DNA from 2 places in the Micromonospora sp. BQ32 genome. Region 2 is predicted to be linked to the other one. Evidence: riboswitches for the same ligand, from Rfam matches in the RefSeq annotation. Region 2 holds a riboswitch; the other holds the start of a gene.

Region 1 (8,439 bases), on a different contig from region 2:
GGGGACGTGCTTCCGGTCGCGTTCACCTGTCCGCTGTGGTGGGTGGCGCGCTGGGCGACGCGGGTGCTGACCAGCCTCGCCGTCGTCGCGGCCCTGGCGCTCGGCGCAGGCCCGGCCACGGCCGCCGGGTCAACGGCCGGCCCGGTGTCACCGCCGAGCGCGGTGCCGGCCTCGGTCGCCGCCGGGTCGCTGGCGGCCTCCTGCCGGCACGCCGGGGCGCTCAGTGCGACCCGCCCGGCCTCGGCGATACCGCCGGAGGCCACCGAGGAGTCGGTACCGGCATGGTCGGTCGACACGCCGGTGACGCTCCCCGGCGATCAGGGCACCACCGCGACCGGCGCGCTGCCGGTCCGCGCGGCCGAGTCTGACCGGCTGCCCCTCGTCGAGGGTTCGAGCAGTCGGGCTTCCCGGGCTCCACCCGGGCGCTGAGCCACCGGGACGACCCGTCCCATCGCCGCGCCCCGTCGACCCACCGCTTCCCACCCCGCCGGCCCCTGGCCCACCGTGGCCCGCCGGCGCGGCTCCCATCGCACTGCTCTCTCCCCGAGGTGCCGACCATGGAGACCGTCGTCTTCTACCAGTTCGTGACCGAGGTGCCGCAGGCCGCCGCCATCTGGTCGACGCTGTTCCTGCTGACCCTGGGCCTCCTCACCGTGCTGGCCGCCCGTCCCGAACGGGACCGGCCCACGGACGAGCCGCTTCCGACCGTGCCCACCGCTCGGGAGCTGGCCGCCGCCGAGGTTGTCGACATGCGCCGTTACGCCGAGGAGGTGGCCGTCGCCGCGGCCGGCGCGGCCACCACCGCCCGGCGGCGACGCGCCGCCTGGCTGACCGCTCAGGAGCAGCTGGAGCGGGCCTGGACGGGGTACGACGAGGCGGACACCGCCGCGCGTCGCTTCGCGGGCGCCGGGGCGCTGCCCACCCCGCAGACCCCGCACACCCCCGCCGAGTACGCCGCCCGGGAACGCTATCTGCACCGCGCGGCGATGGCGGCGTACTGGCGGGGCGACCTGACCATGACGCAGCTCGGCGACGTGTTCGGGCACCGGCGCGGCTGGGATCCCCGGCGGCACCCGGTCGAGCAGGAGGTGCTGATCAGCCGGGTGATCCGGGATGCGCGGCTGGCCGACTACCAGGTGGCCGCCGGCCGTGAGCGGGCCGCCTGGCGCGACGCGGAGTTGGCCGCCGAGTCGGCTCGTACCCTCGCCGAGGAGGCGTATGCGGCGGCGGCCCGGCTGCGCCCGGCCCCGGTGCCCGCCCGCCGGACGGTGGTCAGGGCGTTGCGTCCCGCCGCCGTGGCACGGTGGCGCCCGGCCCGGGTGAGTTGAGCCCGATCCGTGATGTGAGGCCGGTCACCCAATTGCGGAATCGGACGGCCGGCGCGATCGGCGGCATTGTTCCCGCGATTATGGCCGCGTTCTTTGCGGCCTGTCCGGTTGTCGCCCGCAGACGTCGCCGTAACCGGTTGTCCCATCGAGTCACATCATCGGCAATACGCGCAGAAATTGTTGCCACGATTGAGGTTTACGCAGGTGAACCTGGCTTGGCAGGGGTGCGGAGTGACCAGTACTGTCGTCCCGTCCGGTGCGGTAACCGATCGCAAGACGCGACGCCGCACCGACCCGCTTAATCGTGATCAACGAACCGGGGACCCACCAGTAAGTCCGGGGTGAATCCGCGAGCCACGGCCCGCGGTAGGGCGATCTTCCCGCCCGAATCCGTCAGCTAACCCGGTAGGCGGTGTCGGAAGGAGTCACATCCTCGTGCAGCACCTTTCCACCCCTCGGTTGTTCCCTCGCCTCCACGGCGCGGCGGTGCACCCGCTCATTCGTCGCGTGACGGTGAGCTGACCCCCGGGTCATCGCCTTCCCCGCCCGGCCGCGCCGGGCGTTCCCCTGAGCGGTTCACCATCCGCGGACCACCGTCCGCGCGCTGGCGCCTGCCCGGATACCGGTCCGGCCCCGGTGTGCCGCTCTCCCCCGATCCGTGGAGGACCCCGTGAAGCACACCCTGAAGCGCCAGCTCCGCCGCCTCGCCACCGAGCGCCCGTACCAGATTGTCGCCGCCTCCGCCGCGGCCCTGGCGATCGCCACCACCACCGGCGCCCTGCTCACCACGGCCGATGACGCGCCGGCCGGTCAGCGCACCGCGACCACGGTCGCCGAGCTGCGCAGCGACGTCGCCGCCTCCCGCGGCGAGGTTCGGGACGCGTCCCCCCTTGCCAGCGCCGCGCCGACCACGGCCGCCCCGGCCACCAGTGCCGCGTCACCCGCCGCCAAGGCCAGCAGCAACCCGGACCTGACCCGGAAGCCGGAGCGGCCGAAGCCGCCCGCGACCAAGATCCTCGACTACGACTACGAGGCGCAGAACACTTACTACAACTGCGGCCCGGCGGCCACCCGCAACGCGCTCAGCGCCGCCGGCATCGACCGCACCCAGGATGAGCTCGGCGCCGAGCTGGGCACCACCGAGATGGGCACCAACTCGGCCGAGGACACCACCCGGGTCCTCAACGCCGAGGTGAAGGGCTCCCCGTACCGGACCCGGATGTTCCTCGGCGCACCCAGCCCGGCGCAGATGGACCGGCTCCAGGCCGACGTGGTGAAGGCCATCACCGACGGCCGGGGCGTGGTGGCCAACGTCGTCGGGGACGCCACCGACACCGACGGCGGCTGGCACTCCTACGGCGGCGGGCACTACATCGCCGTCGTGGGCTACAAGGACAACGGTCGCACCGTGCGGATCGCCGACTCGGCGAACCCGGCCGACTCGTCGTACTGGATCACCACCATCGACCTGGCCAACTGGATCGCCAGCCGGGGCTACTCCGCCTGACCCGGGCACGCTGACCGCCGCGGGCGCCGTCTCCCACAAGGGGCCGGCGCCCGCGGCGTTTCTCCGCGCGGTTCGCCGGTGGGCTGTCATCGACGACTCTCGTACCGGGCCGTGAACCGTGGGAGACTGCGGCCGTGGTGGAGAAATCGGGTGGTCACGCCGGTCGCAGGCCGGTCCTGCTGCTGCTGCACGGCATGGGGGCGACCGGGGACGTGTGGTTGCCCTGGGCGCCGTACCTTGAGCAGCACTGGCCCGGGCGGTGGCTGGCACCGGACCTCGCCGGCCACGGCTGGGCGCCGCCGCTGCCGTCGTACTCCTTTGTGGGCTTCGCCCAGCAGATCGCGCAGGCCCTCGCCCCCGACGACCGGCTGGTCGTGCTCGGGCACTCGCTGGGTGGCGTGGTCGGCCTGGCGCTGGCCGCCCGCGACGCCGGAACGCCGGTGGACGCGGTGGTCGGGCTGGGCATCAAGGCGGTCTGGTCACCCGCTGAGCTGACCCGCGCCGCCGAGGTCGCCGCCCGCCCGGTGAGCTGGTTCGCCAGCCGCACCGAGGCGGCTCGCCGCTACCTGCGGGTCTCCGGGCTGGCCGGCCTGGTCTCACCGGACCACCCGGTGGTGGACGCCGGGCTGCGCCAGGTCGACGGCCGGTGGCGCCTCGCCATGGACCCGACCGCCTTCGCCGTCGGCGAGCCCGACCTGGCCGCGCTGCTGGCGGCGACCGACGTGCCGGTGGTGCTGGCGCGTGGGGAGAACGACCCGATGGTCACCGACGAACAGCTCAAGGAGTACGGCGTACCGGTCGCCACGCTGCCCGGTCTCGGGCACAACGCGCACGTGGAGGACCCGGCGGCGGTGCTGGCGTTGCTGGACCCGTACCGCTGAGCGGCTACGCCGGTGCGGACGCGGTCAGTTTCTCCGCGGGCGTCAGCTCCCGGCGGGCGGCGGTCAGGAACGCCTCGGCGTACGACTCGGCCGGGAAGTCACCCAGGTAGCGGCGGCGGGTGGCCCAGCGGGCCTCGGCCAGCGGGTCGGTGTCCAACAGTGCGGTCAGCACCTCGTCCACGTTGGACATGTCCCCGCGCAGCACGTAACCCGACCCGGCCAACGGGAACCGCTCCACGAACCGGTCGCCCTCGTCGCCCATGTCGGTGACCGCGTACGGCTTGCCGGAGTAGAGGAAGTCCGAGATCACTCCGGAAACGTCGGAGACCAGCGCGTCGGCGGAGTTGACGCACTCGGTCAGGCTCAGTTCCCGAGCCGCCGCGCCGACGACGTGCTGGCGGCCGGTGCGGGCCCGGTCGGCGACGAGCAGCTCGGTCAGGCGGCCCAGCTGGCGGGCCGAGGCCGGGTTCTGCGCGGTGTACGGGTGGGCCCGCAGAATCACCGTCGCGCCGCGCTCCAACAGCCGGCGCAGCAGCCCTTCGGCCACCGGCAGCGAGCAGTAGTCGGCGTCGGCGTGGTGCCCGGTCCAGGTCGGGGTGTACAGCACCGTCGGGTGCGCCAGCCCGCGTGTGGGCTCCGGGCGTACCTCGATCGACTCGACCTGTGGGCGACCCACCACCACGAACTTCTCCGCCGGGATCTGCACCCCGGCGCGGGCGTACCGGTCGATCGCCGCCTGCCCGGCCACGAAGATCCGGTCGAAGATTCCCGACACCGGGTTGGCGCTCGGCGCCTTGTCGCTGTCGCCGTGGTGCAGCTGGATGTGGGTGAGCTGGGTGAAGCGGACGCAGTGGCTGTTCTTCGCCCCGTGGTTGACGTAGAACGCCGCTCGCAGGCTCGGCACCAACGCCTCGTCCATCGCCCCCAGGGTGGGGCAGTAGACCACCGGCGCGTCGGTGGCCGCCGCGATCGGGGCCAGGAACTCCGGCTCGCGCAGCACGACCAGGAACGGCCGGCCGATCCGTTCCAGGTACGGCAGCCACATGGTGACCTGGTATTCCGACCCGGGAGGCGCGGAGAAGTAGAGCAGGAACTCCGGCTGGTGCCGGCGCAGCGCGGCGGCCACCGACCCGCCGCCGGCCCGCGGCCGGAACCGCCGCCGGGCCAGGTCCAGTGCGACCGCGCCGGCGACCGCGCCGACCAGCAGGCTGGCGGCCAGCGCCACACCGGCCGGCAGGGCGAGCGCGGCGGCGAGAGCCAGGGCGGCGAGCAGCCCGAGCAGCGCCGTGCCGAGTCGGTCGGCGATCAGCGGCGTCCAGGCGCGTACCGGCAGATTGGCCGCCCGGATCTCCAGACTGCCGGCGGTGCGCAGCGGCCCCACCAGCAGCACCAGCCCCAGCAGGACCAGCCCGGTGGCGACCAGCGCGAGGTTGAGCCCGTCGTCCAGCCGCCGGGAGTAACCGACCAGGATCGCCGCGGCGATCAACGCGGTCTCCGCCACGAGGTCGGCGCTCGGCCGGATCCGCTGCTCAGCGGCCGAGGCGGCCAACGCGGCGACGGCCAGCGCCAGCCCCCAGCCGGTGGCGCCGGTGAGCGCCAGCACGACAAAGGCCAGCACGGCCAACCCGGTGGTCAGGCACCGGGCGGCCAGCTTTCGGACCAGGTCGCCGCGCATGTCGCTCCGTTCGTGGTTCCGCAGCCGTCGGCGTCAGTTCGCGGACGTCGCGCCGGCCGGCGTCTCGACCCGACCCGACCCGGCCTGCGCCGGCACGTTCGGCGTGGGCCCGTCACCGGGAGCCCGGCGTACGTCGATCACCTGACCGGTGAGGTCGGAGATCAGCACGTCCAGCGACGACTGGGCGACGGCCTCCGCGGCGAGCAGGGTGTGCTCCGGCTCCTCGCCGAAGGCCCGCGTCCGCATCGGGGTGGCGGTGCGCTCCGGGTTGATGCAGTTGACCCGGACGCCCATGTCGGCCCACTCGTCGGCGAGCGCCTGGGTGAGGTTGACCAGGGCGGCCTTGGTGGCCGAGTAGAGCGCGTAGCGGGCCCGACCCCGGGTGTAGGAGCTGGAGGTGTAGAGCAGCAGCTGGCCCTTGGTCTGCTGGAGGTACGGGAGGGCCTGGCGGGCGATGGTCACCGGGCCGACGAAGTTGACCTGGAGCAGCCGGTCCATGGTCTCCTCGTCCATCTCGGCGAGGGCGCCCTTCTCCAGGATGCCGGCGGTGACCACCACGTGGTCGATCCGGCCGGTGGCCTCGAAGGCGGTCGTCAGCGCGGCCTCGACGTCCTCGGCCCGCTCCACGTGGGTGCCGGTGCTGGAACGGCTGAACGGGAAGACCTGGGCGCCGTAGCGACGGGCCAGCTCGGTCAACTCGTGGCCGATGCCGTAGCTGCCGCCGAACACCACGATGGTGCGGCCGGTCAGCTCCTCGCTGTAGCTGCGGTGGTCGGTCAGCCGGGGCGCCTGCGCCGCGGCGAGCTGGAAGAGCTTGTCCGCCAGGTGCACGTCGACCGGGTGGGTGACCTTGATGTTCTCGTCCGAACCGTCGATCACCTTGATCGGGGTGCCGGGAAGGTAGCGCAGCACCACGCCGCAGTCGTCGGTGGCGGCGAAGTCCGGGTCGTCCTCGGCGATCCGGTACGCCGCCCGGATCGTGGGGGAGCGGAACGCCTGCGGGGTCTGTCCCCGACGCAGCCGGGAGCGCACCGGGATGTCGGTGATGCAGTCGTTGTCGTCGACCTGGATGATCGTGTCCGCGGAGGGGATGGCCACGTCCACGGCGGCGTAGCTCCAGAGCGCGTTGACGCACTCGCGCACGATCCGGCCGCTGAGCAGCGGGCGCACCGCGTCGTGGAAGAGGATGTTGCAGTCTTCCGGGCCGACCGCGTCCAGCGCGATCCGGGTGGTGGCGTTGCGGGTGTCACCGCCCTCGATCACCTTGGTGACCTTGCGCAGGCCGGCCTTCTCGACGATCTGCTGGGCGTCCTCGACGTGGCCGGTCGCCATCAGCACGATGATCTCGTCGATCTCCGGTGCCGCCTCGAAGACCGCCAGGGTGTGCTCGATGATCGGCTTACCGGCGATCTTCAGCAGCTGCTTCGGGATGCCGAGGCCCAGCCGGGTCCCCGTGCCTCCGGCCAGAACCACCGCCACTGTCCGTGAGGGCCGCCACGGCGTCGGGGTCTCCGCTTCGGCGTCCGGGCCAGTGGTCTGGTCCTGCGTCATTGCCGGATCCTCACTCTCAGGGATGCGTTAACGGAAGGTTCCGCCCGAGCGGCGACGGAATGAACCTTAACGCGCGGACCGCGTCGCCCCAACGCGGGCGACGCGGTCCTCAGGTGCGTGTCGATGCCGGACGTTCGCCGGAACTCTACTTGCTGTTCGCGTACGCCTCGTAGGCCCGGATGACCTCGTCGGTGGGGCCGTCCATCCGGATGAGGCCCGATTCCAGCCAGATCGTCCGTTCGCAGGTGTCCCGTACGGAGGAGAGCTGGTGGCTGACCAGGAACACCGTCCCCGCGCCCTCCCGCAACTCCCGCACCCGCTGCTCGCTGCGCTTGCGGAAGCCCTTGTCGCCGGTGGCGAGCGCCTCGTCGATGAGCAGCACGTCGTGCTTCTTGGCGGCGGCGATGGAGAACCGCAGCCGGGCCGCCATGCCGGACGAGTACGTCCGCATGGGCAGGCTGGCGAAGTCACCCCGCTCGTTGATCCCGGAGAAGTCGATGATCCCCGCGGCCTGCTTGGCCACGTCATCGGGGTGCATGCCCATGGCCAGGCAGCCGAGGGTGACGTTGCGCTCCCCGGAGAGGTCGTTGAGCAGGGCGGCGTTCACGCCGAGCAGGGACGGCTGCCCCTGGGTGTGGATCGCGCCCCGGTTGACCGGCAGCAGGCCGGCGATGGCCCGCAGGATGGTGGACTTGCCGGAGCCGTTGCTGCCGATCAGCCCGATCGCCTCGCCCCGGTACGCGGTGAAGGAGACGCCCTTGACGGCGTGTACCTCCCGCACGTTCGGCGCGTGGGTGCGCTTCACCAGCCGGCGCAGCGCGGCCACCGGCGTGGTGCCACCGGCGGCGCCCTGGTGCACCCGGTAGATGATGTGCGCGTCGTCCACGACCACGGTCGGGATGCGCTCCTGGGTTCGGGTCATCGTCGCGCTCGCCTCAACGGGGGCGTCGAAGTGATCAACCACGGCCGTACTCCTGTTCGCCGCGCCAGAAGTAGATGAAACCGCCGATGCCGGCGACCAGCGCCCACCCGGCGCCGACCAGCCAGAGCTGGGTCAGCGACTCGTTGAGCAGCGGCGCTTCCTCGAGCAGCGCGTACCGGGCCAGTTCGATGTAGACCAGCAGCGGGTTGTACTGCACGAGCGTCGTCGCCCAGCCGGGCAGCCGGTCGAAGAGGGTGACGCTGTAGAGGACGCCGGAGCCGTACATCCAGGTCCGCATGATGAACGGCATGACCTGCTTCAGGTCGCTCGCCTTGGAGCCCAGCCGGGCGACCAGCAGCACCACGCCGGCGTTGAACACCGCCTGTAGCAGCAGCGCCGGCAGCAGCATCAGCCACTTCCAGGTGAGCGGCTCACCGGTGACCAGCACGATGCCGACCAGCACCACCATCGAGGCCAGCAGCTGTTGGAACTGGGTGATCGTGGTGGACAGCGGCAGGCTGGCCCGGGGGAAGTGCAGTGCCCGGATCAACCCCAGGTTGCTGCTGATCGACTGG
Region 2 (5,769 bases):
AGAAGTCGGCGAACCTGCAGAAGAAGATCGAGCCGCTGGCGCTGCAGAGCGAACTGGCGCTCAACCGGGTCGGCGACCTCGCCTCCCGCTACTACATCTCCGGCCCGTCGCACGACATCGGCGCGCTGCTGGTCAGCGCCAAGCCGGACACGCTCACCGAGCAGCTCACCATCCTCGACCGGCTCGCCTCGCAGGAGCGCAAGGAGGTCGAGGGTGTGCTGGCCGTGCGGGCCAAGTACGACGGCGAGAAGCAGAAGCTGGACGCGCTGATCGTCACCCAGACCCGGCAGCAGAACGAGCTGGCGGCCAAGAAGAAGCAGATCGACGGCGAGATCAAGAAGCTCGAGGCGTCGATGCCCAAGACCACGGTGGTGACCGCGGCCTGCCCGACCATCAACGGAGTGGTCAGCGCGGCGGCCCGCACCGCGATCAAGACCGCCTGCGGCAAGGTCGGCAAGCCGTACGTCTGGGGCGCCACCGGGCCGAACTCGTTCGACTGCTCGGGGCTGACCCAGTACGCCTACAAGGCGGCCGGGATCTACCTCACCCACCACACCGGTGACCAGTGGAACGAGGGCAAGGCCATCTCGCGAGGCGACGCCCGCCCCGGTGACCTGGTCTTCTTCTTCTCCGGCCTGAGTCATGTCGGGCTGTATCTGGGCAACAACCAGATGGTGCACGCGCCACGTGCCGGCAAACCGGTGCAGGTGGCCAGCATCAACAACATGCCCGTCGCCGGGTTCCGTAGACCCGGCTGATCCACCTGGCGCGACACGACGGCCCCCGGTCACCGACCGGGGGCCGTCGTGGTTCTCAGCGGGGAGCGCCCGACGGGGACGGCAACAGCTGCACGTCGGCGAGGTCGACGTACATGATCCGGTGGCCGAACTGGATCTGCGCGTACCGGTTCTTGCCGCGAATCACCGTCCAGTCACCGGGCGAGGAGCCGTCGAACGTGCTGGCCCGGTAGTACTCACCGGCCAGCACCGCGCCGACGGCGTACCGCTGCCCGGCGGCCAAGGTGTACTGAAGCGGCGAGATCGCCTGGTATGGCACCCCGTCCGGGTACGCCGACTGCTCCGGGTACGCCCGTCCGTAGACCGGAACGGTGGCCCGGCCGGGCTTCGGGGTGGCCACCACGCCGACGGTCCAACTGGCGGTCGGCGCGGACGCCGGGTTGTGGAACCAGGCCCGCTGTCCGAGGTACCAGATCGCCGTCCAGTCACCCTGCCGCCCGGCCAGCGCGTACGTCTGCCCGGCGGATGCCCGGGCCCCGTGGTCCGACACGGCCATCGTGTTCGGGGTGCCGTCTGGGCGGAGCGCGATGTCGTTGACCAGCGGCGCGTCCGCGGACGGCGCGCTGCGCAGCACCACCGCCGAGGAGCCGCGCGGCGCGCACGGCACGCCCGCGGTGACGCAGCCGATGAACGCCGGCTGGTTGGTGGCGTAGTCCGGGTCGATCCGGACCAGCCCGGTGGCCGGGGTGCCGGTGTCCAGTCGAGGGGCGTGCAGCAGGTCGAAGTAGTGCGTCCAGTCCCAGTACGGGCCCGGATCCCAGTGCATCCCCCGCACGGTCGAGGCGACGGTGCCGGGCACGTTGTCGTGGCCGATGATGTGCTGACGGTCCAGTGGGATGCCGAGCCGCAGCGCCAGATGCCGGACCAGCTTCGCCGAGGTCCGGTACATCGCCTCGGTGTACCAGGTGCCCTGCGCCGCGAAGCCCTCGTGTTCCAGCCCGATCGACTTCGCGTTGACGTACCAGTTGCCGGCGTGCCAGCCGACGTCCTTGGTCCTCACATGCTGGGCGATGTGCCCGTCGACCGAGCGCAGCGAGTAGTGCCAGCTCACGTAGGTCGGATCCTGGACGAGTTGCAGCGTGGTCGCCCAACTCGCCTCGGTGTCGTGGATGACGATGTACTCGATCTTCTGCCGTGCGGGCCGGTCGGACAGGTCGTGGTTGCCGTAGTCCCCGTCGCCGAACGCCTCGTAGGGTGCCGGGATCCACTCGCAGGAGATGGTGCGGGGGCACTCCACCCCGTCCGGGCGGGCCAGCCGGCGCAGGCCCAGCCTGTCCAACCAGGAACGCTCGGGGCGCACCGCACGGGCCGGCAGGGTGACCCGCTGGCCGTCGTCGGTCACCCGGGACTGGCCTGCGACGATGGTGGTGAAGACCTCGTCGGCGAAGGCCGCGGCGGCGTCGGCGCTGTCCGCGCCGGAGTAGCGGGCCACCGCGCCGTACCAGGCGGCCGGGTCGGTGCCGGCGCCGACCGGCGCACCCAGGTCCCGTTGGTACGCGCTGAGCAGCGCGGCCCCACCCCGGATGTTGAGGCCCGTGTCGGTGCGCAGTGCCTCGGGAGTGGTGCCGGTCAGCGCGGCGGCGGCGTCCACGGTCTGCAACGCGGCGGTGGACGGCGCGGGGGCCTCGACCGACCGGGGTGCGGGCACCCGGGCGGGACGGGAATCGTCGCCGCGGGGGTCCTCGGCGCCGGCGTCGTGGTGACCACCCCCGGGTAGGGCGGCCACGTGCCGCGCGTCGGTCAGGTGCATCGGGCCGTAGCCGCCACTGGTGCTCGGTGTGCCGGCGTTGGTGTCCCAGCGCGACTCCAGGTAGGAGACGCCGAGCAGCACGACGGTCGGCACCCCGTACTCGGTGGCCGCGGCGGCGTACTGCTGCTGGCGGTCGGTCGTGGGCGCGGCGGCGGCCGGGCCGGCGGAGAGTGGCACCGTGGTCGCGGCGGCGACCACGGTGGCGGCGAGCAGGGCACGCCAGCCGGCCGACAGGGTTGGATGGTGCATCGAACCCCCTAGATTCTCGCGGAGTGAGGTCAGGTCACCATCGCGCCGCCCGGGAGGTCAGGTCAATACCTTTCCATCTATCTACGTCAGCGGAAAGAATTCTTCACACACGGTCGGTCGTCTCGTCCAATCGGTACGGAGTGTCACGGCCGCACGGGTTGCGGATCGGTAACGAGCGTCTCTACTCTGGTCATTCGTCGGCCCGACAGCAGCTCCGCCCAGCCCGGGCGGTAACGGACCGACACCGCCGAGTCGTTTCCGAGCGAACCGGGGACCCAGGTCCCTCGGGGTGAATCCGCAGCCACTGCGGTAGGGCGCCGACTTCCCGCCCGAACCCGTCAGCTAACCCGGTAGGCGGTCAGGAAGAAGGAGTACGGAACCCCGGTGGCACTCCATGCCCCGCGGCCGTCGTCCGAGCGGCCGGCATCAGCCGGCCCGGCGTCGATCGTGCCGCGCCCACGCTGGTCCCGCTTCACCACCGCACTCGCCGCGCTGGCCGGCATCGCCGTCGTCCTGACCGGCAGTGCCACGGCGGCCCACGCCGACCCGTCCGTCGCCGAGATCGAGCGCCAGATCGACGCCGACTGGAACAAGCTCGAACCGATCATCGAACGGCACAACGCCACCCGCACCGACCTCGCCGCGAAGCGCAAGCAGGCCGACGCGCTGGCCGCCCGGATCACCCCGCTGGAGCGCCAGGTCGACGCCGCGATGGACAAGGTCAGCGCCCTGGCCGTACGCGCCTACAAGGGTGAGAACGTCTCGACCGTCAACGCGGTGCTGGGCAGCCGGTCGCCCAGCGAGGTGGTCGGCCAGCTCGAAATGCTCGACCGCTTCGCACACAACCAGCAGAAGGACGTACGCCAGGTGGCCGACCTGCGCGACCAGTTGGCCGCGCAGAAGGCGCCGCTGGACGAGATGGTGGCCCAGCTGACCCGCACCGAGGCTCAGTTGGCGGCGAAGAAGAAGCAGATCAACGAAGAGATCGACCGCCTGCAGAAGCTGCGCCTCAAGGTGTACGGCAACGGCGGCGGCGGTCCGCTGCGCCCGGCGCCCTGCCCGGGTAGCTACCCCGGCGGCGCCGCGGGCACCGCGGTCAAGTTCGCCTGCGCGCAGATCGGCAAGCCCTACGTCTGGGGTGCCGAGGGTCCGAACTCGTACGACTGCTCCGGGCTGATGCTGGCCGCCTGGGCGAAGGCCGGCGTGTCGCTGCCGCACAACGCCGCCGCGCAGAGCCGCGTCACCAAGGACGTCAGCAGGGGCGACCTGCGCCCCGGCGACCTGGTCTTCTACTACAGCGACATCCACCACGTCGGCATGTACGTCGGCGACGGTTGGGTGGTGCACGCCTCGCAGGCCGGTCAACCGGTCAAGATGAAGAAGGTCGACGACGGCCCGATCCACAGTTACGGCCGCCCAGGCTGACTCTGGATGTTCGGAGGGCCCGTCGCGATCCGTCGCGGCGGGCCCTCGTCGTCCTGGTTCTAGCGGGTCGGCCAGGTGCGCCAGTGCTGCCAGGCGCGGCTGGGCGTCGGCCCCCGCTGGCCCTGGTAGCGCGAGCCGTAGACCACCGAGCCGTACGGGTGCTCGGCCGGCGAGGAGAGTCGGAAGATGCAGAGCTGCCCGATCTTCATGCCCGGCCACAGGGTGATCGGCAGGTTCGCCACGTTCGAGAGTTCCAGCGTCACGTGACCGGAGAAGCCCGGATCGATGAAACCGGCGGTGGAGTGGGTGAGCAGCCCGAGCCGGCCCAGGGAGCTCTTGCCCTCCAGTCGGCCGGCGAGCTGGTCACCCAGCGAGATGACCTCCAGCGTCGAGGCGAGCACGAACTCCCCCGGGTGCAGCACGAACGGCTCGCCGTCGGGCACCTCGACCACCGAGGTCAGGTCGTCCTGCTGCATGGCGGGATCGATGTGGGTGTAGAGGTGGTTGTTGAAGACCCGGAACAGCCGGTCGAGTCGGACGTCGATGCTGGACGGTTGGACCAGGGTGGGCTCGAACGGCTCCAGGCCCAGCGTGCCGGCCTTGATCTCGGAGACCAGGTCGCGGTCGGAGAGCAGCATCGGACCACCATAGCCGCGTTGCCAAAAGTGCCCGGATTCGGTGCCGGTGACCAGCGCGTCGAGGTCGCTGCTCGTACATTTGTTCGATAGAATGCCCGCATGGCTTCCTGGTCCGAATTCGCCGCCGACGAGCCCCGACTCGCCGACGGGATCCGCGTTCTCCTTCAGCAGTACGGGCCGGGCTTCGGCTATCTGGCCACGATCCGTGCCGACGGCGGGCCCCGCGTCCATCCGGTCTCCCCGGTCATCACCGCTGAGGGGCTGTTCTGCTTCATCATCGACTCGCCCAAGCGCCGCGACCTCGAACGGGACGGCCGTTACGCGCTGCACTCGTTCCCGGCGGAGGAGAGCGACGACGAGGCGTACGTGGCGGGGCGTGCCCGTCCGGTGACCGATCCGGTCCGGGTGGCGCTCTTGGCGCAGAGCGCCCGGGCCGAGCCCCTGGTCGACTGGCGGCTCTTCGAGTTCACCGTCGACGTGGCGATGCTCACCCGCCGTGAGCAGCACGTCGCGGGCATTCCGGGCCTCGCGCCGGGTCGGCCGGCCGTTCGGGTCTGGCTCGACCCAAACGCCCCGGCGGCGGTGGCCGCCCCACTGACCGTCCCGCAGACCCGCCCGACCCGCCTCAGCCGTGACGTCCAGTGCACGGCCGCCGCCTGACCACGACCGGAAGATCATCGGTGCCGGCTCCTTCCAACGGAGCCGGCACCGGCCGTACGTGCCGGCCGGCACCCGCATGATCAACTCGACTTCAATGAAATCGCGGTGTCCCAGTGCTCCGGATGCCCCGACTTCCAGAAAGTCGAGTGGATCAACCCGGGGTCGACCCGGGCGGAGCGGTACGCGCACACCTGCGGCCGGCGGGGGTACCTGGGTGCACGGGCTCGACGACTCGGGTACAGTGGTGCCG

What was found. A riboswitch is a leader RNA that binds a small molecule or an ion and turns the genes downstream of it on or off. The one in region 2 is predicted to bind cyclic di-AMP.
Region 1: linked by a shared signal. The riboswitch ahead of AC5L30_RS07890 (C39 family peptidase) and the one ahead of AC5L30_RS29620 (C40 family peptidase) in region 2 are both predicted to bind cyclic di-AMP.

What each region holds. Positions count from the first base shown of each region.
Region 1 covers NZ_JCADBI010000003.1:192,894-201,332, forward strand. The annotation lists gene AC5L30_RS07880 (hypothetical protein) at 7-429, shown strand; gene AC5L30_RS07885 (hypothetical protein) at 558-1,328, shown strand; cyclic di-AMP (ydaO/yuaA leader) riboswitch at 1,614-1,755, shown strand; gene AC5L30_RS07890 (C39 family peptidase) at 1,987-2,835, shown strand; gene AC5L30_RS07895 (alpha/beta hydrolase) at 2,970-3,716, shown strand; gene AC5L30_RS07900 (CDP-glycerol glycerophosphotransferase family protein) at 3,721-5,391, opposite strand; gene AC5L30_RS07905 (D-ribitol-5-phosphate cytidylyltransferase) at 5,425-6,942, opposite strand; gene AC5L30_RS07910 (ABC transporter ATP-binding protein) at 7,088-7,864, opposite strand; gene AC5L30_RS07915 (ABC transporter permease) at 7,899-8,439, opposite strand, start outside.
Region 2 covers NZ_JCADBI010000022.1:2,967-8,735, reverse strand. The annotation lists gene AC5L30_RS29630 (C40 family peptidase) at 1-758, shown strand, start outside; gene AC5L30_RS29625 (N-acetylmuramoyl-L-alanine amidase) at 814-2,796, opposite strand; cyclic di-AMP (ydaO/yuaA leader) riboswitch at 3,032-3,167, shown strand; gene AC5L30_RS29620 (C40 family peptidase) at 3,181-4,221, shown strand; gene dcd (dCTP deaminase) at 4,281-4,859, opposite strand; gene AC5L30_RS29610 (pyridoxamine 5'-phosphate oxidase family protein) at 4,959-5,519, shown strand.